Regions from separate parts of the Kluyvera sp. CRP genome, predicted to be linked through region 1. Evidence: predicted binding sites of a transcription regulator. Region 1 holds the regulator's gene; the other holds the start of a gene.

The links. The regulator LexA, encoded in region 1, represses DNA repair genes until DNA is damaged. The targets are predictions, from matches to a motif close to TNCTGTATGTACATACAGNA.
Region 2: the regulator LexA is predicted to act here: its motif matches at 4,642-4,661, upstream of uvrB (excinuclease ABC subunit UvrB).

What each region holds. Positions count from the first base shown of each region.
Region 1 covers NZ_CP082841.1:732,244-743,379, reverse strand. The annotation lists gene K7B04_RS03405 (maltoporin) at 1-1,060, shown strand, start outside; gene malM (maltose operon protein MalM) at 1,175-2,119, shown strand; gene ubiC (chorismate lyase) at 2,345-2,842, shown strand; gene ubiA (4-hydroxybenzoate octaprenyltransferase) at 2,857-3,729, shown strand; gene plsB (glycerol-3-phosphate 1-O-acyltransferase PlsB) at 3,810-6,239, opposite strand; gene K7B04_RS03380 (diacylglycerol kinase) at 6,368-6,736, shown strand; gene lexA (transcriptional repressor LexA) at 6,836-7,444, shown strand; gene dinF (MATE family efflux transporter DinF) at 7,513-8,832, shown strand; gene K7B04_RS03365 (CsbD family protein) at 8,959-9,168, shown strand; gene zur (zinc uptake transcriptional repressor Zur) at 9,222-9,737, opposite strand; gene K7B04_RS03355 (cupin domain-containing protein) at 9,863-10,351, shown strand; gene K7B04_RS03350 (conjugal transfer protein TraF) at 10,524-11,136, shown strand, end outside.
Region 2 covers NZ_CP082841.1:2,707,291-2,718,426, forward strand. The annotation lists gene bioA (adenosylmethionine--8-amino-7-oxononanoate transaminase) at 1-413, opposite strand, end outside; gene bioB (biotin synthase BioB) at 498-1,538, shown strand; gene bioF (8-amino-7-oxononanoate synthase) at 1,535-2,692, shown strand; gene bioC (malonyl-ACP O-methyltransferase BioC) at 2,676-3,431, shown strand; gene bioD (dethiobiotin synthase) at 3,424-4,101, shown strand; gene uvrB (excinuclease ABC subunit UvrB) at 4,740-6,764, shown strand; gene pmrB (two-component system sensor histidine kinase PmrB) at 7,084-8,163, opposite strand; gene pmrA (two-component system response regulator PmrA) at 8,167-8,838, opposite strand; gene eptA (phosphoethanolamine transferase EptA) at 8,849-10,480, opposite strand; gene yvcK (uridine diphosphate-N-acetylglucosamine-binding protein YvcK) at 10,539-11,136, opposite strand, start outside.

The DNA of each region.
Region 1 (11,136 bases):
GGCTTACTCCGTTGCACAGCAGAACGACTGGGAAGCAACCGACCCGGCGTTCCGTGAAGCGAACGTCCAGGGTAAAAACCTGATCGAATGGCTGCCAGGTTCCACTATCTGGGCCGGTAAGCGCTTCTATCAGCGTCATGACGTTCACATGATCGACTTCTACTACTGGGATATCTCGGGTCCTGGTGCCGGTATCGAAAACATCGATCTGGGCTTCGGTAAACTGTCTCTGGCAGCAACCCGTTCTCAGGAAGCGGGTGGTTCTTACATCTTCACCAGCAATGATATTTACAGCAAATACAAAGACACAGCGAACGACGTATTCGACGTCCGTTTAGCCGGTCTGGAAACCAACCCGGACGGCGTGCTGGAGCTGGGTGTTGACTACGGTCGTGCTAACAAAACCGACGGTTACAGCTTTGCTGACGGCGCAACCAAAGACGGCTGGATGTTCACCGCTGAACATACCCAGAGCATGTTGAAAGGCTACAACAAGTTTGTTGTTCAGTACGCCACTGACGCCATGACCACGCAGGGTAAAGGTCTGTCTCAGGGCTCTTTCACCGGCAACGACTATGACAAAGACGCAGAAATCGGTGCGGTAGATAACAAGATCAATAACAACGGCGACATGTGGCGTGTACTTGATCACGGCGCAATCTCCCTCGGTGAGAAAGTTGATCTGATGTACGTCGGTATGTACCAGAATATCGACCGCGATGATGGCAACGGCACCAAGTGGTGGACCGTCGGTGTGCGTCCTATGTACAAATGGACGCCAATCATGAGCACCCTGATGGAAGTCGGCTACGACAACGTTAAGTCGCAGAAAACCGGCGACACCAACAACCAGTACAAAATCACCCTGGCGCAACAGTGGCAGGCTGGCGACAGCATCTGGTCCCGTCCGGCCATCCGCGTATTCGCAACCTATGCGAAGTGGGATGAGAAATGGGGTTACGACAACGGTATCGCTTACAAAGATACCAGCGCGAAAACCTACAGCCGCGGCGACAACGATGAGTGGTCCTTCGGTGCCCAGATGGAAATCTGGTGGTAATTCAGCACTAACCTGACGTAACAACCGACGAGGGGCGCAAGCCCCTCTGTTCCTTGAGGTTTAGCGCGCTATTGCCTGGCTACCGCTAGAACCACGCTTTCTGAGGTCATCATAATGAAAATGAAAAAAAGTCTCGTTGCTCTCTGCTTATCCGCTGGATTAATGGCGAGCGTCCCGGGCATTAGCCTCGCTGACGTCAACTACGTGCCGCAAAACACCAGCGCCGCGCCGACCATCCCGACCGCTGCCCTCCAGCAGCTGACCTGGACGCCGGTCGATCAATCTAAAGTTCAATCCACCCAAATTTCCACCGGTGGTCAAAGCCTGAACGTTCCGGGAATCACCGGCAACGTTGTGGCCTACAGCGTTCCCGCCAATATTGGCGAGCTGACGCTGACCCTGACCAGCGAAGTGAACAAACAAACCAGCGTATTTGCGCCGAACGTGCTGATTCTTGACCAGAATATGACGCCTTCTGCGTTCTTCCCAAGCAGCTACTTCACCTACCAGGAGCCTGGCGTAATGAGCGCCGACCGTCTGGAAGGGGTGATGCGCCTGACGCCGGCGCTGGGCCAGCAAAAACTCTATGTTCTGGTGTTTACCACCGAGAAAGATCTCCAGCAAACCACGACGCTGCTGGATCCGGCAAAAGCCTACGCTAAAGGCACCGGTAACGCGGTGCCGGATATTCCTGACCCGATCGCTAAACACACCACCGACGGTCTGGTGAAGCTGAAGGTGAAAACCAACAGCAGCTCCAGCGTTCTGGTTGGCCCGCTGTTTGGCTCTTCCGGCCCGGCTCCGGTCACTGTCGGCAACACGGCGGCTCCGGTTGCCAGCGCACCCGCAGCGGCCCCGGTCGTGGCGCCAGTTGCGGCTCCGGCAGCGAAAACTGAACCGATGCTCGACGATACGGAAAGCTACTTCAACAACGGGATTAAACAGGCCGTGGCGAAAGGGGATATCGACAAAGCCCTGAAACTGATGAATGAAGCCGAACGCCTGGGATCTAAATCTGCTCGTTCCACCTTTATCGGCGCTGTAAAAGGCAAGGGGTAAGTTCTCCCCGCAGCGCCGATGTTTAGGCGAAGCCTTTCGGTGTGCCCTGTCGGGCACACCTTTTTTATACGCTTCATCCTTCAAGCTGCGATGATGAACGGCATATAGCGCAAAGCAAACTGTTGCACTGCTGTTGCGCTAATGATCGTATTTGACCATTACTGCACCCCCTCCCGCGGCTTTCTGCGATACAATGGCGAAACGCTTTGTATTGGAGAGACAGGCATGTCGCACCCTGCACTGACGCAACTGCGCGCGCTGCGCTATTTTGACGTCATTCCCCCGCTTGAACCCACTCAGCGCGACTGGCTGATGCTGGAAGATTCGATGACCAAACGGTTTGAGCAGTTTGGGAAACCGGTTAGCGTAACGCTTTTAAACGAGGCGTTTGTCAGCCGCGATGCGCTGGTAGAAGAACAACACCTGTTGCCAGAAGAGTCTCGCTATTGGTTGCGAGAAATATTATTGTGCGTCGGCGGTGAGCCGTGGCTTGCCGGGCGCACCGTGGTGCCAGAGTCGACCCTCTGTGGGCCGGAGCTGGCGCTACAAAACCTGGGGCAGACGCCGCTGGGTCGTTATCTGTTTACGTCGTCGACGCTGACGCGAGACTTTATTGAGATAGGCCGTCATGATGCGCTGTGGGGGCGTCGTTCCCGTCTCCGCCTGAGCGGTAAACCGCTGCTGTTAACCGAGCTGTTTTTACCGGCATCGCCGCTGTACTAAGAGGAAGAAGAAGAATGGAGTGGAGTCTGAAGCAGAACAAGCTACTGGCTTACCATCGACTGATGCGTACGGATAAACCGATCGGCGCGCTGCTGCTGCTGTGGCCGACGCTGTGGGCACTGTGGGTCGCCTCACCGGGCGTACCGCCGCTGTGGATCCTGGCGGTGTTTGTGGCGGGCGTCTGGCTGATGCGCGCCGCAGGCTGCGTGGTCAACGATTATGCGGATCGTAAATTCGACGGCCACGTGAAACGCACGGCCAACCGTCCGCTGCCGAGCGGCGCGGTCACGGAGAAAGAGGCCCGTACGCTGTTTATCGTGCTGGTGGCGCTCTCTTTCCTGCTGGTGCTGACGCTCAACACGATGACCATTCTGTTGTCGGTGGCGGCGCTGGCGCTGGCCTGGGTTTACCCGTTTATGAAGCGTTATACCCACCTGCCGCAGGTGGTGCTGGGGGCGGCGTTTGGCTGGTCAATTCCGATGGCCTTCGCGGCGGTCAGCGAGTCACTGCCGCTGAGCTGCTGGCTGATGCTGCTGGCGAATATTTTGTGGGCGGTGGCCTATGATACCCAGTATGCGATGGTTGACCGTGATGATGACGTGAAGATTGGCATCAAATCCACGGCGATTCTGTTCGGCGATAACGACCGTCTGATTATCGGTATCCTGCAGGCGTGCGTGCTGGCGCTGATGGCGCTTATCGGCTGGTTGAACGGCCTGAACTGGGAGTTTTACTGGTCAATCCTGATCGCCGGTGCGCTGTTCGTCTACCAACAGAAGCTGATCCGCCACCGCGAGCGTGGGCCGTGCTTCCAGGCGTTTATGAACAATAACTACGTGGGTCTGGTGCTGTTTATTGGGCTGGCGATGAGCTACTGGCAGTTCTGAGTTTGGCATGAAACTGTCGCCTGGCCGGCACCCAATAAGCGAATAAAAAAATCCCCGGTACAGACCGGGGATTTTTGTTTTTACTGTGCCGCCTCTTCCTGCGTCACGCTCTCGATCGTCAAGCGCACGTCCGAGGTAATCAGGCCCGCCATCATCTGGTAAACCTTCATCGTCTCTTCCGGCTCGGCGTCGCCGCTGTCGCTGATATAGCCCTCATCGCGGAGCGTCAGTACCAGCGACGAGAACACCGCTTTATCAAAGAACTCCGGCGAGTTGATGCCGTGCAGCACCGACAGACGCTGCGCCAGCGTACGGCTCTCTTTCTCCAGCGTACTGCGGTTCATCGACGGGTTGCCGCTCAGCAGCCAGAAGGTGATCGCGTAGCGTTGCAGTGTCTCGCGCGCCCCGGCCGCCAGCAGTTGAAGCGTGCGGGAGTGTGACGCGTTGATGCGCAGCTCGCCGTTCTGCTCGGTAATCAGCGCCTGACGCGCCATTTCGGCGATCAGCGTATCAATGACTGCCGGCAGCTCTTCACGCGTCCAGCGCAGGAACAGCTCGGCTTTCAGCATCGGATACAGCGTTTCGATCATACTCAACACCTGGTCACGGGAGATCTGGCGATGTTGAGTCATGATGGTGGCCAACAGCGACGGCATAATCAGCATGTGCGCGATGTTGTTGCGGTAGTACGTCATCAGCACCGCCTGCTCGCGCGGCAGAATGATGATGTCGCCGATGGTGTCTTTCTCGACTTCGAACTTGTTCATCTGCAGCGCGTGGTCGATAAGCTCGCTGGCGGAGGCTTTTGGCGCGGTAGCATCCGGCGCGTACGGCGCATTACGCATTAACGCCAGGTAGCATTCCAGCTGCTGCGTCAGCTGTTCGCGGGTCAGCGAACGCTGGCGAGAGGCCAGCAGCGCGGTGCAGCACAGGTTCATGGCGTTGGCGGCACCGGCGTTGTTAATGCGCACCATCAGCTCGCCCGCCAGTTTATTGACGGTCGGCGTCAGCCACGCCGGGCGTACGGCTTCGATCGGGTCGATCGACTCGCGCCACTCCGGCACGTGGTGGTTCAGGTAGGTCATCAGCGGCATGGGTTCGCCGAAGTTGACGTAGCCCTGGCCGAGATTACGCAGCTTGCTCAGACCGCGCAGCATCTGCGGCAGGCTCTCTTTCTCTTTGGTCGCGCCGCGCAGCTCTTTGGCGTAGGTACCCACTTCCATCACGTGCTCGTAGCCGATGTAAATCGGCACTAACGTAATCGGGCGAGTACCGCCGCGCAGCATTGCCTGAATGGTCATCGACAGGGTGCCGGTTTTCGGATCCAGCAGGCGGCCGGTACGGGAACGCCCGCCTTCCACGAAGTATTCAACGGAGTAGCCGCGGCTGAACAGCTCGCCGAGGTATTCGCGGAACACCGTGGAGTACAGCTTGTTGCCCTTAAAGGTACGGCGGATAAAGAACGCGCCCAGGCGGCGGAAAATCGGGCCAGCCGGCCAGAAGTTCAGGTTGATACCGGCAGCAATATGCGGCGGCACCAGCCCCTGGTGATAGAGCACGTAAGAGAGCAACAGGTAGTCCATATGGCTACGGTGGCAGGGCACGTAGACGATTTCATGGCCGTCGTGCGCCAGCTGGCGTACGCGCTCGGCGTTATGGACGTTAATCCCCTGATACAGACGGTTCCAGGTAAAGCTGAGGATACGGTCGGTGAGGCGAATCATCTCGTAGGAGAAGTTCGCCGCAATCTCTTCCATTAGCGCAATGGCGTTTTGCTGCGCCTTCTCGTGCGAGATTTTCTTGCTGCGCGCTTCGTCTTCTACCGCCTTGGCGATGGCTTTCGACGCCAGCAGCTTTTTGAACAGGTCGTGACGCGCCGGCAGACGCGGGCCAACCGCCGCCAGACGCTGACGGGCAAAGTGCATACGCGCGACGCGCGCCAGCTTCTGAGCAATGATTTTGTCCGTGCCGTGTTCGTCGGCCATGCGGCGCAGCGACACGGACGGCGAGAAGCGCACGAAGCTATCGCGGCCCAGCCAGGAGACAGCGAAGAATTTCTGGAAGCCGTTGAGCATTCGCAGCGGCGGGTTTTCCTCGCCTTTTTCGCGGCCAGGCGAACGCCCGAACATCACGGAGACCGGCACCATTTGCACATCCAGATCCGGATTGCTGCGGTGCAGATCGAGGTAGTCGTGGAACAGCTTGATCGACTCTTCTTTCGGCGTGTAGTAGGTGAACACGCGCGGGCCGCCGTGGATAAACACGTAGCGCGGCAGCAGGGTGCCGTCGATTTCCAGCGGTTCAAGCGGGTCAGGTAAATCGTGCGCCAGACATTGGGCGCGCAGCGTCAGCAGGTCGGCCTTAGAATTATAAGGCAGGACGTACATAATCGGACGCGAGGTATCAAGCCCTAATTCCTGTGCAGGCTCTGCGGGAATAGACTTGCTTTTTACCAGTACGCTTAATGGTAAATTCAGTAATTTGTAGTAAATTCGTGGCCAGCCGGACATAAACGATGTAAAGCCTCTGGTTAATCATGCAAATGCGCGGCAAGAATATCAGAAAGTCAGCAGAATTTCTGTTCTACCGCTTCATAACACGCATTGTCATTGACGTAATAACAAAAAAGGTTCTTGAGATGGCCAATAATACCACCGGGCTCACCCGAATCATCAAAGCAGCGGGCTATTCCTGGAAAGGATTTCGCGCGGCGTGGATCAACGAAGCCGCGTTCCGCCAGGAGGGTGTCGCGTCGGTGCTGGCGATTATTATCGCCTGCTGGCTGGATGTCGACGCGATTACGCGCGTGCTGCTCATCGGCTCCGTCCTGTTGGTGATGATAGTGGAAATTCTCAATAGTGCACTGGAAGCGGTGGTGGACCGCATCGGCTCCGAATACCACGAGCTGTCCGGGCGGGCAAAAGACATGGGATCGGCGGCGGTGCTGCTGGCGATTTTCGTCGCGCTCATCACCTGGGGCACGCTGCTGTGGGCGCATTTCCACTAAAGCTGTGAAAACTGCCTGATTTCGTGCGTTTTATGGTTTCAAAATAAACACTAGCTGTATATACTCACAGCATAACTGTATATACACCCAGGGGGCGGAATGAAAGCGTTAACGACCAGGCAGCAAGAGGTGTTTGATCTCATCCGGGATCACATCAGCCAGACGGGCATGCCGCCGACGCGTGCGGAAATTGCTCAGCGCTTGGGGTTCCGTTCCCCGAACGCGGCTGAAGAGCACCTGAAAGCGCTGGCGCGTAAAGGTGTCATCGAGATTGTCTCCGGCGCTTCTCGCGGTATCCGCCTGCTGGTGGAAGAAGAAGAAGGTCTGCCGCTGGTGGGCCGCGTCGCGGCGGGCGAACCGCTGCTGGCGCAGCAGCATATCGAAGGCCATTACCAGGTTGACCCGTCGCTGTTCAAACCGAGCGCCGACTTCCTGCTGCGCGTTAGCGGCATGTCGATGAAAGATATCGGGATTATGGACGGCGACCTGCTCGCGGTGCATAAGACTCAGGACGTACGTAACGGCCAGGTCGTTGTCGCGCGCATCGACGAAGAAGTCACGGTCAAACGCCTGAAAAAACAGGGTAACGTCGTCGAACTGCTGCCAGAAAACAGCGAATTTAAGCCGATCGTGGTGGATCTGCGTCAGCAGAATTTCTCCATTGAAGGGCTGGCCGTTGGCGTTATCCGCAACGGCGAATGGCTGTAAAAACTCCCCCTCTCTAATGGCTGCGATACATCCGCTATCGCAGCCTTTTTTCGTTCTGGTTGATACCCATGTCGCTACTCACTTCCGCTGATAAAGCGCTGTGGCGCCTTGCGCTACCGATGATCTTCTCCAACATTACCGTGCCTCTTCTGGGTCTGGTCGATACCGCCGTCATCGGTCACCTGGACAGCCCCGTCTATCTGGGCGGTGTCGCTATTGGGGCGACGGCGACCAGCTTCCTGTTTATGCTGCTGCTGTTTCTACGTATGAGTACAACCGGCCTGACGGCGCAGGCCTTTGGCGCGAAAAACCCGCAGGCGCTGGCACGCGCGCTGGTGCAACCGTTGATGCTGGCGCTGGGCGCCGGGTTGCTGATCATTGTGTTTAAAACCCCGCTGATTAATCTGGCGCTGTCTATCGTTGGCGGCAGCGGTGAGGTGCTAGAGCAGGCGCGTCGCTTCCTCGCCATTCGCTGGCTCAGCGCGCCTGCTTCCCTGGCGAACCTGGTCCTGCTGGGGTGGCTACTGGGCGTGCAGTATGCGCGCGCGCCGGTGGTGCTGCTCGTGGTGGGGAATGTGCTGAACATTGTGCTCGACCTGTGGCTGGTGATGGGTCTGCACATGAACGTGCAGGGCGCCGCGCTCGCTACGGCGATTGCCGAATACGCCACCCTGCTGGTCGGGCTGGGAATGGTACACAAGGTGATGGCGATGCGCGGCATCTCCTGGGCGATGCTGAAAACCGCCTGGCGCGGCAACATCCGCCGCCTGCTGGCGCTCAACCGCGACATTATGCTGCGTTCCCTGCTGTTACAGCTGTGCTTCGGCGCGGTCACCGTCTTTGGCGCGCGGCTCGGTGGTGAAGTGGTGGCGGTGAACGCGGTGCTGATGACGATGCTCACTTTCACCGCCTACGCGCTGGATGGCTTCGCTTATGCGGTGGAGGCGCACTCCGGCCAGGCGTATGGCGCGCGTGATGGCAGCAAACTGCTTGAGATCTGGCGCGCCGCGTGCCGTCAGGCGGGCGTGGTGGCGCTGGCTTTTGCGCTGGTATACGCCGTGTTTGGCGAAAATATCGTCGCCTTGCTTACCTCGCTGCCCGAACTGCAGCAACTGGCCGACCGTTACGTGCTGTGGCAGGTGGTGCTGCCGGTGATTGGCGTCTGGTGTTATCTGCTGGACGGCATGTTTATCGGCGCCACGCGAGGCGCCGAGATGCGCAACAGCATGGCGGTCGCCGCCGCCGGTTTTGCGCTGACGCTGCTGGCACTGCCGGTGCTTGGCAACCATGGGCTGTGGCTGGCGTTGGCCGTTTTCCTCGCGCTGCGCGGCCTGTCGCTGGCGTATATCTGGCGTCGCCACTGGCGAAATGACAGCTGGTTTTCCTGATGTGATGGTTAAAGATTCCGAATAGTGAATCATGCTCAGAATGACTGACTACAATTAACCTCACGCTTAGCGAAAAAGAGTTCACACTCTCTCGCTATTCATTCACTGACGATCGAGGATTCAATGATGAATAAAGACGAAGTCGGCGGTAACTGGAAGCAGCTTAAAGGTAAAGTGAAAGAGCAATGGGGCAAACTGACCGATGATGACATCACGGTGATCGAAGGTAAACGCGATCAGCTGGTCGGTAAAATCCAGGAACGTTATGGATACGCAAAAGATCAGGCGGAAAAAGAGGTGGATAGCTGGGATAAACGGCACAATCACCGCTGGTAACGCACTCCTCCTGCCCATGCGTACAAGGAGGTACGCTCCCCATCAATCCCGCGTTAGCGGGATTTCTTTTTAATATGAATCGTATGGTCGTGATGGCAATGTTCATGCGCGCGACAGGCTTCAACTTCCACGCAGGCGGAACACAGCCCGTGCGCTTCAATGACGTTGTGGCGCAGCGCAAAGCCCATCTTTGCTGCCAGCGTATGCATGATGTCCTCAACGCCTTCCGCACACTCTTCTTTCACCACGCCGCAGCGATCGCAGATAAACATTGCGGAGGTGTGGGTCGGCTGATCGAACAGGTGGCACAGGACGTAGCTGTTAGCGGACTCGACCTTGTGCACGAAGCCCTGCTCAAGCAGAAACTCCAGCGCGCGGTAGACGGTCGGCGGCTTGGCCTGCGGCTCTTTCTCGCGCAGCAGATCCAGCAGGTCATAGGCGCTGATTGCCCCTTCCTGCAGACTCATCAGGCGCAACACTTCGAGACGTTGCGGAGTCAGGCGCACGCCGCGTTGCGCGCACAGCTTTTCAGCTTGCGCTAACAGTTCTTGCGTGGTGGTCTTATCCATTGGCGTCCTCAGGTTACGGGGAAATAAACCCCTACTTTACCATGTTATGCCGGAAACGCCGAGTTTCCACAGGTGTGCTATAGCTGTGTTATAGCAGGTGCACTTCACACTCAGGATGAAAAATGATGAAAAGACCCGACTGTATTCGCCATTGGCACGATGTTGAAGGACCGGATGACTCTACCTATCCCGACAGCGATGAGCGCTTCTCCATCGGCGCGCCGCTGGCTCGTGCGCTGGGGCTGAGACATCTTGGTATTCACCACGAGCGCTTGCCGCCAGGCCGACGCACTTCCTACCCGCATGCCGAGAGCGACGAAGAGGAGTTTATCTACGTACTGGAAGGTTATCCGCAGGCGTGGATTAACGGCTATCTGTGGAAGCTGGAACCCGGTGACAGCGTGGGCTTTCCGGCAGGAACCGGCGTTTGCCATACCTTTATCAACAACACGTCAGAAGAGGTCCGGCTGCTGGTGGTGGGGGAAGCCAATAAGAAACACAACCGGATTTACTACCCGCTAAATGCCTCGTATGCCGTCACGCGCGACGATCGCTGGGTGGACCATCCGCCGCAGTTTTTTGGCCCGCACGATGGAAAACCTGGGCGAAATTAGCCTCTTCTTCTATAAAGATTAGAGCGCTTATTAAAAATAACGATAACCGAAGAAAATTTCAGTTAGGGGAACAAGACGCTTTTTCCCTCGCTATTCACAGCAACAGTTCGTCTCCATCCAGGTGATAACGGGTGGAGGGTTGTTTCATTACAGACAATAAGACGAGCATACTGTGAATAAAAAAGACAAATTTTCGCTGATGGGGGTGGCTGTCTCCTTTTTTGTGGCGGGACAGGCAGGGGCGGCAAATGGTTGGTCGGAAGCCCGTAACGACGCGATGGGCGGCACGGGCGTGGCCTCTGCGAACTATGGCAGCGGCGTGTTAATTAACCCGGCGCTACTGGCAAAGGCAAAACCGGATGACGATATCACGCTGATTGTGCCGTCAATTGGCGCGCAGATCTCCGATAAGGACGACCTGCGCAACAAAATCGACGATATCAGCGATGATGTTAACAACTATCGGCGGGTGCTGCGCACGATGAATCCCGTCGATCTTCTCAATCCCAATAGCGCGGCATCCCGGCAAGTTTCGGTCGCGGCGGGGGATTTGGCGGATCAGCTCTCCTCGTTAAAGGGCAAGACGGCGAACGCTAAAGCCGGTGCGGGGTTGGCGATCAGCATTCCAAACGATGTGCTGGACGTTGCTTTCGTCACCAAAGCCAGCGCCAGAGCGCGGGTCAGCTCCTATATCGATCAGGGTGATATCAACCTGCTGCACGGCGTTGAAGCGGTGCCGTTAAGTGCGATTGGCGTCAATCCGCAGGATTTGAAGTCTCAGGGCT
Region 2 (11,136 bases), 2.0 Mb from region 1:
AGAAAACACTGACGCGACTCGCCTTTGGCCTGCCAGTACTGCAGCGCCATCTTCATCGCCACTTCAACCGCCACCGACCCGGAATCGGCCAGGAAGACGCACTCCAGCGGTTCGGGCGTCATGGCCACCAGCTTGCGGCACAGTGCCACCGCGGCAGGGTGGGTTATCCCACCAAACATCACGTGCGACATCTGGTCAATCTGCGTTTTCATCGCCGCGTTCAGACGCGGGTGATTGTAACCATGAATCGCCGCCCACCAGGAGGACATGCCGTCGACCAGACGCTCGCCGCTGGCAAGCTGCAGCTCGCAGCCCTCGGCGGAAACCACTGGATAAACCGGTAACGGTGCGGTCATGGAGGTGTAGGGATGCCAGATATGGCGGCTATCGAAGGCGAGATCGTCCGTTGTCATAATCGACTTGTAAACCATTTTGAAAAGTTTTAGGTTTACGAGTATAAACCGAACCGAAAATTAACAAAACCCCCGGAGAAGCCAATGGCTCACCCTTTACGCTGGACAATGTCGCAGGTCACCGCTCTTTTCGAAAAACCGCTGCTGGAACTGCTGTTTGAAGCGCAGCAGGTCCATCGCCAACATTTTGACCCTCAGCAGGTACAGGTGAGTACGCTGCTGTCGATTAAAACCGGCGCCTGTCCGGAAGACTGCAAGTACTGCCCGCAGAGTTCACGCTACAAAACCGGGCTGGAGAGCGAACGCCTGATGGAAGTGGAACAGGTGCTGGAATCGGCGCGCAAAGCCAAGCAGGCAGGCTCCACCCGTTTCTGTATGGGCGCGGCATGGAAAAACCCGCACGAGCGCGATATGCCGTATCTCGAGCAGATGGTACAGGGCGTCAAAGAGATGGGGCTCGAAGCCTGTATGACGCTCGGAACGCTCTCTGACAGCCAGGCGGCGCGTCTGGCCTCGGCGGGGCTGGACTACTATAACCACAACCTCGATACCTCTCCGGAGTTCTACGGCAATATCATCACCACCCGCAGCTATCAGGAACGTCTTGATACCCTGGATAAAGTGCGCGAAGCCGGGATTAAAGTGTGTTCCGGCGGGATCGTCGGGCTGGGGGAAACGGTTAATGACCGCGCCGGTCTGCTGCTCCAGTTGGCCAATCTGCCGACGCCGCCGGAAAGCGTGCCGATCAACATGTTGGTGAAGGTCAAAGGCACACCGTTGGCCGATAACGAAGACGTTGATGCCTTTGATTTTATTCGCACGATTGCCGTGGCGCGTATCATGATGCCGACCTCGCACGTGCGCCTGTCCGCGGGGCGTGAGCAGATGAACGAGCAGACCCAGGCAATGTGCTTTATGGCGGGCGCTAACTCCATCTTCTACGGCTGCAAGCTGCTGACGACGCCAAACCCGGAAGAAGATAAAGACTTACAGCTGTTCCGCAAGCTGGGGCTGAACCCGCAGCAAACCACGGTCACCGCCGGAGACAACGAGCAGCAGCAGCGTCTCGAACAGGCGCTGATGACGCCGGATACCGACGATTATTACAACGCGGCGGCGGTATGAGCTGGCAGCAGCGAATCGACCGCGCTGTCGCTGAACGTCGTGAAGCGCAGGCCTTTCGCCAGCGCCAGCCGCTGGCGCAGGGGGCTGGGCGCTGGTTGATGTGCGAAGGACGCCGTTACCGCAATTTTTCCAGCAACGACTATCTGGGCCTCAGCCAGCACCCGCAGGTGATTCGTGCCTGGCAGGACGGGGCGGAACGTTACGGCGTCGGCAGCGGCGGATCCGCGCATGTCACCGGCTACCACCAGGCGCATCTGCGCCTGGAAGAACAGCTGGCGGACTGGCTCGGCTATGACCGCGCGCTGTTGTTTATCTCCGGTTTTGCCGCCAATCAGGCGGTGATTGCTGCACTGGCTGGACGCGAGGATCGTATCGCCGCCGACCGCCTGAGCCACGCATCGCTACTTGAAGCGGCAACCCTCAGCCCCGCGCAGCTGCGGCGTTTTCAGCATAACGACCGCCATCACCTTGCCCGGCTGCTGGCTGCCCCCGTCAAAGGGCAACAGCTGGTGGTGACGGAAGGGGTGTTCAGTATGGATGGCGACAGCGCGCCGCTGGCCGAGGTCGCCGCCGCGGCGCGTGCCGCCGACGCGTGGCTGATGGTCGATGATGCGCACGGTATTGGCGTAGTCGGTGAAAATGGACGCGGCAGTTGCTTTCAGCAGGGCGTTAAGCCGGAGCTACTGGTGGTGACGTTCGGCAAAGCCTTTGGCCTGAGCGGCGCGGCGGTGCTTTGCAGCCAGGCGGTCGCCGACTATTTCATCCAGTTCGCCCGTCATCTGATTTACAGCACCGCGATGCCTCCCGCCCAGGCGCAAGCGTTACAGGCGGCGCTGGCGGTCATTCAGAGCGATGACGGCCAACAGCGCCGCGACATTTTGACCCAACACATTGCTGATTTTCGCCGTGGCGCGCAAGGGCTGGCCTACGCGCTGAGCGGCTCGCAGAGCGCCATTCAACCGTTGATCGTCGGTGATAACGCAGACACGCTGCGGTTAGCCGAACGCTTGCGTGCGCAGGATTGCTGGGTCACGGCTATTCGTCCACCGACGGTACCCGCGGGCACCGCGCGTTTGCGTCTGACGCTCACTGCCGCGCATGACGCGCAGGACGTTGCTCATCTGCTGGAGGTTTTGCATGGCGAGCGTGGATAAACAGGCGGTCGCCGCGGCGTTTGGCCGCGCGGCGGCGTCTTATCAACAACACGACGAGTTACAGCGCCTCAGCGCCGCGCAGCTGCTGTCCCAGCTGCCGGCGCGGGCGTTTTCCCGCGTACTCGATGCCGGCTGTGGGCCGGGGAGCTACAGCCGCTACTGGCGCGAGCAGGGCAGCCACGTTACCGCGCTGGATCTCTCGGCGGAGATGCTGCGACAGGCGCGTCTACAGCAGGCGGCGGATGCGTATCTGCTGGCGGATATCGAGGATATACCGCTACCTGGCGGCGGCTTCGATTTAGCGTGGAGCAATCTGGCTATTCAGTGGTGTAGCGATCTGCATGCAGCGCTGGCTGGCCTTTATCGTCAGCTCGCCCCCGGTGGCACGCTGGCATTTACCACGCTGACGGCGGGTTCGCTGCCGGAGCTTAACCAGGCGTGGCAGGCTCTCGACAGCCATCCGCACGCCAATCGCTTCCTGCCTGAAGCGACGCTGCGCGAGGCGCTGGCGGCCTATTCTGGCCATGGGATGGCGACCACCATCACCCTTTCTTTTCCCGATGCGCTGAGCGCGATGCGCTCGTTAAAGGGGATTGGCGCAACACACCTGCACCAGGGGCGCAGCCGCCAGCCGCTCACCCGCGGCAGGCTCCAGCAGCTACAGCTGGCCTGGCCGAGGCAGGAGGGGATTTGCCCGCTGACCTACCATCTTTTCACAGGAATCATCACACGTGACTGAACGTTTTTATGTAACCGGAACCGATACGGAAGTCGGGAAAACCGTTGCCAGCACCGCACTATTGCAGGCCGCACGCCTGCTGGGCCGTCGCGCCGTGGGCTATAAGCCGGTAGCATCGGGCAGCGAAATGACCGATGAGGGGTTGCGCAACAGCGACGCGCTGGCGCTCCAGCGTAACAGCGCGCTGCCACTGCGTTATGAAGAGGTGAACCCGTATACCTTTGCGGAACCCACGTCACCGCATATTGTGAGCGCCGATGAGCAGCGGCCTATTGAGGCTGGCGTGCTATCGGCGGGTTTGCGTGCTTTAGAAGCGCAGGCCGACTGGGTGCTGGTGGAAGGCGCTGGCGGCTGGTTTACGCCGCTCTCGCCCACGCTGACGCTCGCCGACTGGGTTCGCGACGAGCAACTGCCGGTTATTCTGGTGGTGGGGGTGAAGCTGGGTTGCATCAATCATGCCGTGCTAACCGCTCAGGCAGTACAGCAGGCCGGGCTGCGGCTGGCTGGCTGGATTGCCAATGACGTCGTACCGCCGGGGCGCCGCCATGCCGAGTATCTGAGTACCCTCCAGAGAATGCTGCCTGCCCCCCTGCTGGGCGAAATTCCGTGGCTTGGCGAGTCGGTCGACGATCGACCTCTTGGCGGCTATCTCGATTTGAGTCTGTTATAAACCCCTTTTTTTATTCTGATTTTTCTCTCGCGGGTTATCTTCATTCGTAAGCGATAACCCGCAGAAAACGTAAGGAAAAAGCACGCCGTTATGGATAAAACACGTGCGCCTTTTCGCTGATACATATCAAAATTGGCGAGAAAATATTTTTTTGATTTCACGTTGACAGGAAGTTGCGCAAACCGCCGGGTGGCGAGGGATAGGGGCTAGCGGCAGTTATCCACTATTCCTGTGGATAACCCTGTGTATTAGAGTTAGAAAACTAGCGGTAAACGAGAGAACATGCGGCCTGCGCCTGAATTGATGCGAAAGGCGGCTTTTCTATCTTTTTATTAATAATCAACAAGATAAATAAAAGCAATGGCGTAATAAAAAGTGCTGCGGATTGCCATAAAACTTTCATGACCGATATTGACAAATGTTAAAAGAGAAAAAGTTCTGGGGATAACCCGGTTCAACTGGTGTTTTAAGTTGTCAGAGGATAAATTTTCGCCTGTGACGCATGCCGCAACCTGTTTTGCTCAAAATACGATAATAGATTACTGTTTTTATATCCAGTATTTTTTATTGGCAATTTGGCAGGCGGCGAGTAGAATTAATCTCCAGCCCGACCCATCCGTTATCAGGTAGCGTTGCCCATGAGTAAACCCTTTAAATTACATTCCGCGTTCAGCCCTTCCGGCGACCAGCCGGTAGCCATCTCACGTCTGAAAGAGGGGCTGGAGGACGGTCTCGCGCACCAGACGCTGCTGGGCGTTACCGGGTCGGGGAAAACCTTTACTGTGGCCAACGTCATTGCCGATCTCCAGCGTCCGACGATGGTGCTGGCGCCGAACAAAACGCTGGCCGCGCAGCTCTATGGCGAAATGAAGGCATTCTTCCCGGAAAACGCGGTGGAGTATTTTGTCTCCTACTACGATTACTACCAGCCAGAAGCCTACGTTCCCAGCTCCGACACCTTTATCGAAAAAGACGCCTCGGTGAACGAACACATTGAGCAGATGCGTCTGTCCGCCACCAAAGCACTGCTTGAGCGCCGCGATGTCGTGGTGGTGGCCTCGGTGTCGGCGATTTACGGCCTGGGCGATCCCGATCTCTATTTGAAAATGATGCTGCACCTGACGGTCGGCATGATTATCGACCAGCGTTCAATTCTGCGCCGCCTGGCTGAGCTACAGTACACCCGCAACGATCAGGCGTTCCAGCGCGCGACCTTCCGCGTACGCGGCGAGGTGATTGATATCTTCCCGGCAGAGTCTGACGATCTGGCGCTGCGCGTTGAGCTGTTTGATGAAGAGGTCGAGCGCCTCTCGCTGTTCGATCCGCTAACCGGGCACGTCGAGTCGACCATTCAGCGCTTCACCATCTACCCGAAATCGCACTACGTCACGCCGCGTGAGCGCATTGTCCAGGCGATGGAAGATATCAAGGTTGAGCTGGCAGAGCGCCGCAAGGTGCTGCTGGAAAATAACAAGCTCCTCGAAGAGCAGCGTCTGAGCCAGCGTACTCAGTTCGATCTTGAAATGATGAACGAGCTTGGCTACTGCTCGGGCATTGAAAACTACTCACGCTTCCTGTCCGGGCGCGGGCCGGGCGAGCCACCGCCGACGTTGTTCGATTATCTGCCGGCTGACGGCCTGCTGGTGATTGATGAATCGCACGTCACCATTCCGCAAATTGGCGGCATGTACCGCGGCGACCGGGCGCGCAAAGAGACACTGGTCGAGTACGGCTTCCGTCTGCCGTCGGCGCTCGACAACCGCCCGTTGAAGTTCGAAGAATTTGAAGCGCTGGCGCCGCAAACCATCTATGTTTCGGCAACGCCGGGTAACTATGAACTGGAGAAATCCGGCGGCGAAGTTATCGACCAGGTGGTGCGTCCAACCGGCCTGCTTGATCCGTTGATTGAGGTACGCCCGGTGGCGACTCAGGTGGATGATCTGCTGTCAGAAATTCGCAAGCGCTCGGTTATCAACGAACGCGTGCTGGTGACAACCCTGACCAAACGCATGGCGGAAGACCTGACGGAATATCTCGAAGAACACGGTGAGCGCGTACGCTACCTGCACTCTGATATCGACACCGTTGAACGTATGGAGATCATTCGGGATTTACGTCTGGGCGAGTTTGACGTGCTGGTGGGTATCAACCTGCTGCGTGAAGGCCTGGATATGCCGGAAGTCTCGCTGGTGGCGATTCTCGATGCCGACAAAGAGGGCTTCCTGCGTTCGGAACGTTCGCTGATTCAGACCATTGGCCGTGCCGCGCGTAATATCAACGGTAAGGCCATTCTCTACGGCGACAAGATTACCCCATCAATGGCGAAGGCGATTGGCGAAACGGAACGCCGTCGCGAGAAGCAGGAACGCTACAATGAAGAGCATGGCATCGTGCCTCAGGGGCTGGTGAAAGACGTTGTCGATATTCTGGCGATGGGCGAGGGGCTGGCGAAAACGAAAGCGAAGGGGCGCGGCAAGTCTCGTTCTGCCTCGCCAATCGTTGAGCCAGACGTGAAAGCGCTGACGCCGAAAGCGCTCCAGCAGCAGATTCAAACGCTGGAGGCGCAGATGCTGAAACACGCTCAGAACCTCGAGTTTGAAGAAGCGGCAGAAATTCGCGACCGTTTGCATCAACTGCGTGAACTGTTTATCGCAGCGTCGTGATCCGCAGCGAAAATATCGAGTCGGCCTGATAAGCGTAGCGCCATCAGGCCGTTCGGCTCATTTGCCGGATGGCGGCGCAAACGCTTTATCCGGCTTATGGGGGGGTGTACCAGGCTCTATTTATCTGAGTTGCGGCGGCCATCACGATCCCGCTATCCGCCTTAATGTTCACTTAATCTATTCTGCTGATACTATCCTTAAAATCATTAGGGGTAGCGTCATGTCGAATCTGAATTTCCAGCAGTTATTTACCTTACTCGTCTCCGTTGCCATCGTTGCCGGTTTCCTGAGCCACTGGCTGTTGAGCTACTGACTTCTCTTAGCGCTTTGTCGGCAAAAACTCTACCCATGCCCGCGTCCCGGTTGTGTTTTCGCGGTTTTGCAGGAAGAACGCCGCTTCATGCAGCTGGGCGATGCGCGTCACGATGCTAAGCCCGAGGCCAATGCCGCCATAGCGGCTGTCCATGCGCACAAAAGCCTGGCTCAGCTCGCCTACCTTCGATTCATCAATTCCTGGCCCTTCATCTTCCACAATCAACATTGGTTTGCTGTCTGCGGCCAGCGACAGCGTAATGGTGGTTGATTTTGGGCTGTAGCGATGTGCATTCTCTACCAGGTTACGAACCATCAGGCGCAGCAGCGTCGCATCACCGGCAACGGTTACCGTGGGTGTCGGCTCGGCAATGACTAACTTCTGCGCTCGCACCTCCAGCATCGTTTCCAGCTCGTCCTTAAGCGGTTCCAGCACATCACTCAGCAAATTCACCTGCTGATAGCTTCCCGCTGAAAAGGACTGGCCGACCCGCGCCAGCAGTAGCAGTTGCGCAACGCTTTCAGTCATCTGATCCAAACGCTGAATCAGCGGGGCAAGGCTCAGTTTCTGCGTTTTCTCCAGCAGCTCCAGATGCAGCTTTAACCCCGCCAGCGGAGTACGTAGCTCATGGGCCACGTCAGCGGTGAACAGGCGTTCCCGGTCGAGCGTTTGGGTCAGGTTTTCCACCAGTTGGTTGATGGCTTTGGTGACCGCTTCAACCTCAACGGTGGTTTGCTGTAGGTAAATGGGCTGTAAATTCCCCGGGGTACGGCGATCCAGCTCTTGCTGTAGGTCAGCCAGAGGGCGGGTGATACGTTTGACCGCCTGTAGACACAAAAACAGCGCTAGTCCGATGATCACCACGCTTGGCACCAGCAGGCTGGCAATCGCTTCACGAACTTCGTGGCGGATATGTTTCACGTTGTTGTGGTTGTTGAGCAGCATCGCCACTTCCAGCTCGATTTGCTCTTTGCTCTCATGCCACAGCCAGAACACGCTGATAAGCTGGAATACGATCAGAATCAGGCCAATCGCCAGCAGCAACTGGTGGCGCATTGGCCATTGGCGAACGGAGAATAATGCCATGGGTTACTCCGTTGGGCTGGAATTAACCAGCTGGTAGCCAAAGCCGCGCACGGTGCGAATACGGGCCTTACCCACTTTGTCACGCAGGTTGTGGATATGCACCTCCAGCGTGTTGGTTGCCGGTTCATTATCCCAGTTGTAGATATCGTTGTAGAGAATCTCGCGGTGCACCGGGCTGCCAGCCTTGAGCATCAGGCGGGAAAGTAGGGCGTACTCTTTAGGCGTCAGCTCCAGCAGTTCGCCGTCTAGCCATACCTGGCGGCGAGTGACGTTAAGGCGCAGATTTTCGACCGTCACCTCGTTATCGCCCTGATTGAGATTACGGCGCAGCAGCGCACGAATGCGGGCATTGAGCTCTTCGAGCGCAAAGGGTTTGATCAGATAGTCGTCGGCACCGGTATCCAGGCCGCTGACCCGGTCTTCCAGGGTATCGCGGGCCGTCAGAATCAGCACCGGAGTGCTCATTTTTTCCTGACGCATACGATGCAGGAAATGCAGCCCGTCTTCATCCGGCAGGCCAAGATCCAGCACCACCAGGCTATAGTGGCCATTCGCAAGACTCAGCGCCGCTTGCTGCGCGGTGGCAACACCGTCGCAGGCGTATCCTTCACTCTGCATGGCCAGAATCAGCCCCTGCAGTAACAGCGTGTCATCTTCAACGACTAATATTTTCATCTGTTCGCCTCTATTTGCAGGTCGCTAATATATCATCCGCTGCATGATATTCCTTTGTCTCTACGCCAGTCATACCCAGTACGGTAGAGAACAGATTATCCTGAGAATAGTCATTTTCTTTGGCCTGTTTTTGCAGGCAATCGTAGTTCACGCCATAGCGTTTTTGATAATCGTCAGATAACCATAACAGCATCGGCACATGTTTTTGCGTTTCTGGCGCAATAGAATACGGTAAGCCGTGCAGATAAACGCCATTTTCACCTAACGACTCTCCGTGGTCGGAAAGATAAACCAGGCTGGTGGTAAATTTATCCTGCTTTGATTGCAGCAGTTTAATCGCTTTATCGACAATATAATCGATGTACAGAATGGTGTTGTCGTAGGTATTTTTCAGCTGTTCCTGAGAACAAGACTGAATTTCGCTGGTGTCGCAGGTTGGCGTAAAACGACGGAACTGCGGTGGGTAACGGTTGTAATAGGTCGGGCCGTGGCTGCCGATGGTGTGCAGCACAATCACGCCGTCACCCTGCATGCTGTCGATGGTTTTTTCTAAATCGTGGAACAGCACGTCGTCATAGCATTCGCCGTCAATGCACTGTCCCGGTAACTTCATCGCCGTCATATCCTGATGCGGTACGCGGTCACAGGCGCCTTTACAACCACCGTCGTTGTCGTTCCACAGCACCTGAATTCCCGCGCGCTGAATAATATCGAGCAGGCCTTCCTGATGATGGGCTAAAGACTCATCATAGCGAGCTCGCGGCATATTGGAGAACATACAGGGAACAGAAACCGCCGTTGCTGTACCGCAAGAGGTCGTTTTCGGGAAATAGACCACGTTATCTTTCGCTAACAGTGGGTTGGTGTCGCGATCGTAACCGCCCAGCGAGAAGTTTGCGGCGCGCGAGGTCTCTCCGAGAACAATAATGGTCAGGTTCTTACGCGGTCCGTTTTTCATGATGGCTTTTTGCTGCGCGTCTTCACCAATTTTTACCAGCGGCAAATTATCCATCTTGTGGTGAAAATACCAGGAGTTGAGCGCCACAATACTGTTTGATGGGTTCAACGATTTCACCAGCTCTTTATTATTGCGAAACAGCGAGGCGTAATCTTTATAAAACAGGCCCGCGACCAGTACGATTAACAGTGCTGAAACCAGGACGGTACCGACACGCATTAACGCGCCGCGCCACAGATTTGCCGCCGGTTTAATTTTAATCCACCACGCCAGGGCAATAAACAGCAGAGCGGTTAAACCCAGCACGACAATCATTTGACCAGAGAGCAGCGCGTAGCTCTCGGCGGGTGTGGTATCGAAGATATTGGTGATCATTGAACGGTCAATAATCACACCGTAATTCTTCATAAAATACTGCGCGCTGGCGCTGAGCAGAATAAACAGCGTGACGAGGAGCTTCTCAAGTCGAATAACCGACGCAATCGCCAGACAAATTGCCATCACCGCAAAAGCGACTACCGGCATGGTCAGGAAGACGAGGGTATTGTGCAGGCTGTCTACCGGCAGCAGGCTAAATGCCTGACGATAAAAAACGACGTTCAGCGCCAGAGCAATATAGAGCGCGAACAGAATAATGTAGGTCAGACGGCTGACAACGGGACGTTTACGTAACAGGCGAAGCATAACGGTAACCTATGAAGATTGATGCTCGTTATGCTGCCCGATCTATTTTAAGACAACCTTAAGATTTTAAGGAAGCGCGGCCAAAGGCCTGAAGCGCCTCTTCCAGCGCCGCACGTAACAGGGTGCGATCGTGGCGGTAGGGTATGTCGCTAGCCTCCAGCGGCTGTTGGATAACCACTTTGCCCTCTGTGCCACTGATGTCTGCTTTCGGACCTACAATCACGGCATCAATCACCGGCTTGCCAATATAGTGCTCCAGCAGGTGAAGGCGGTCAGCAAGCGTCAGATTGCCCGCAGGGCTGTGCTCGCGACCCAGGTTTTCGATGTAGACCATCGGCGCAGGCGTGCGGCGCATGGCCTGAGCGATATCCGGTAGCAGCAGGATTGGCAGCAGACTGGTGTAGAAACTACCGGGCCCGATGAGAATTAAATCGGCTTCGGCGATGGCCTGTACTGCTTCGCGGGTAGCGGACACTGACGGGGTCAGCATCAGCTCCTGCGGCGGCAGCGTCAGCTGATCGATATTCACTTCGCCGTAGATTTCATGCCCCTCGCTATCGATTGCCATCAAATCGACCGGCTGTTCGGACATCGGGATTAAAGACGCCTCAACTTTTAGTAGGTTTCTGATTAAATTGATCGCCTCTAAAGGGCGT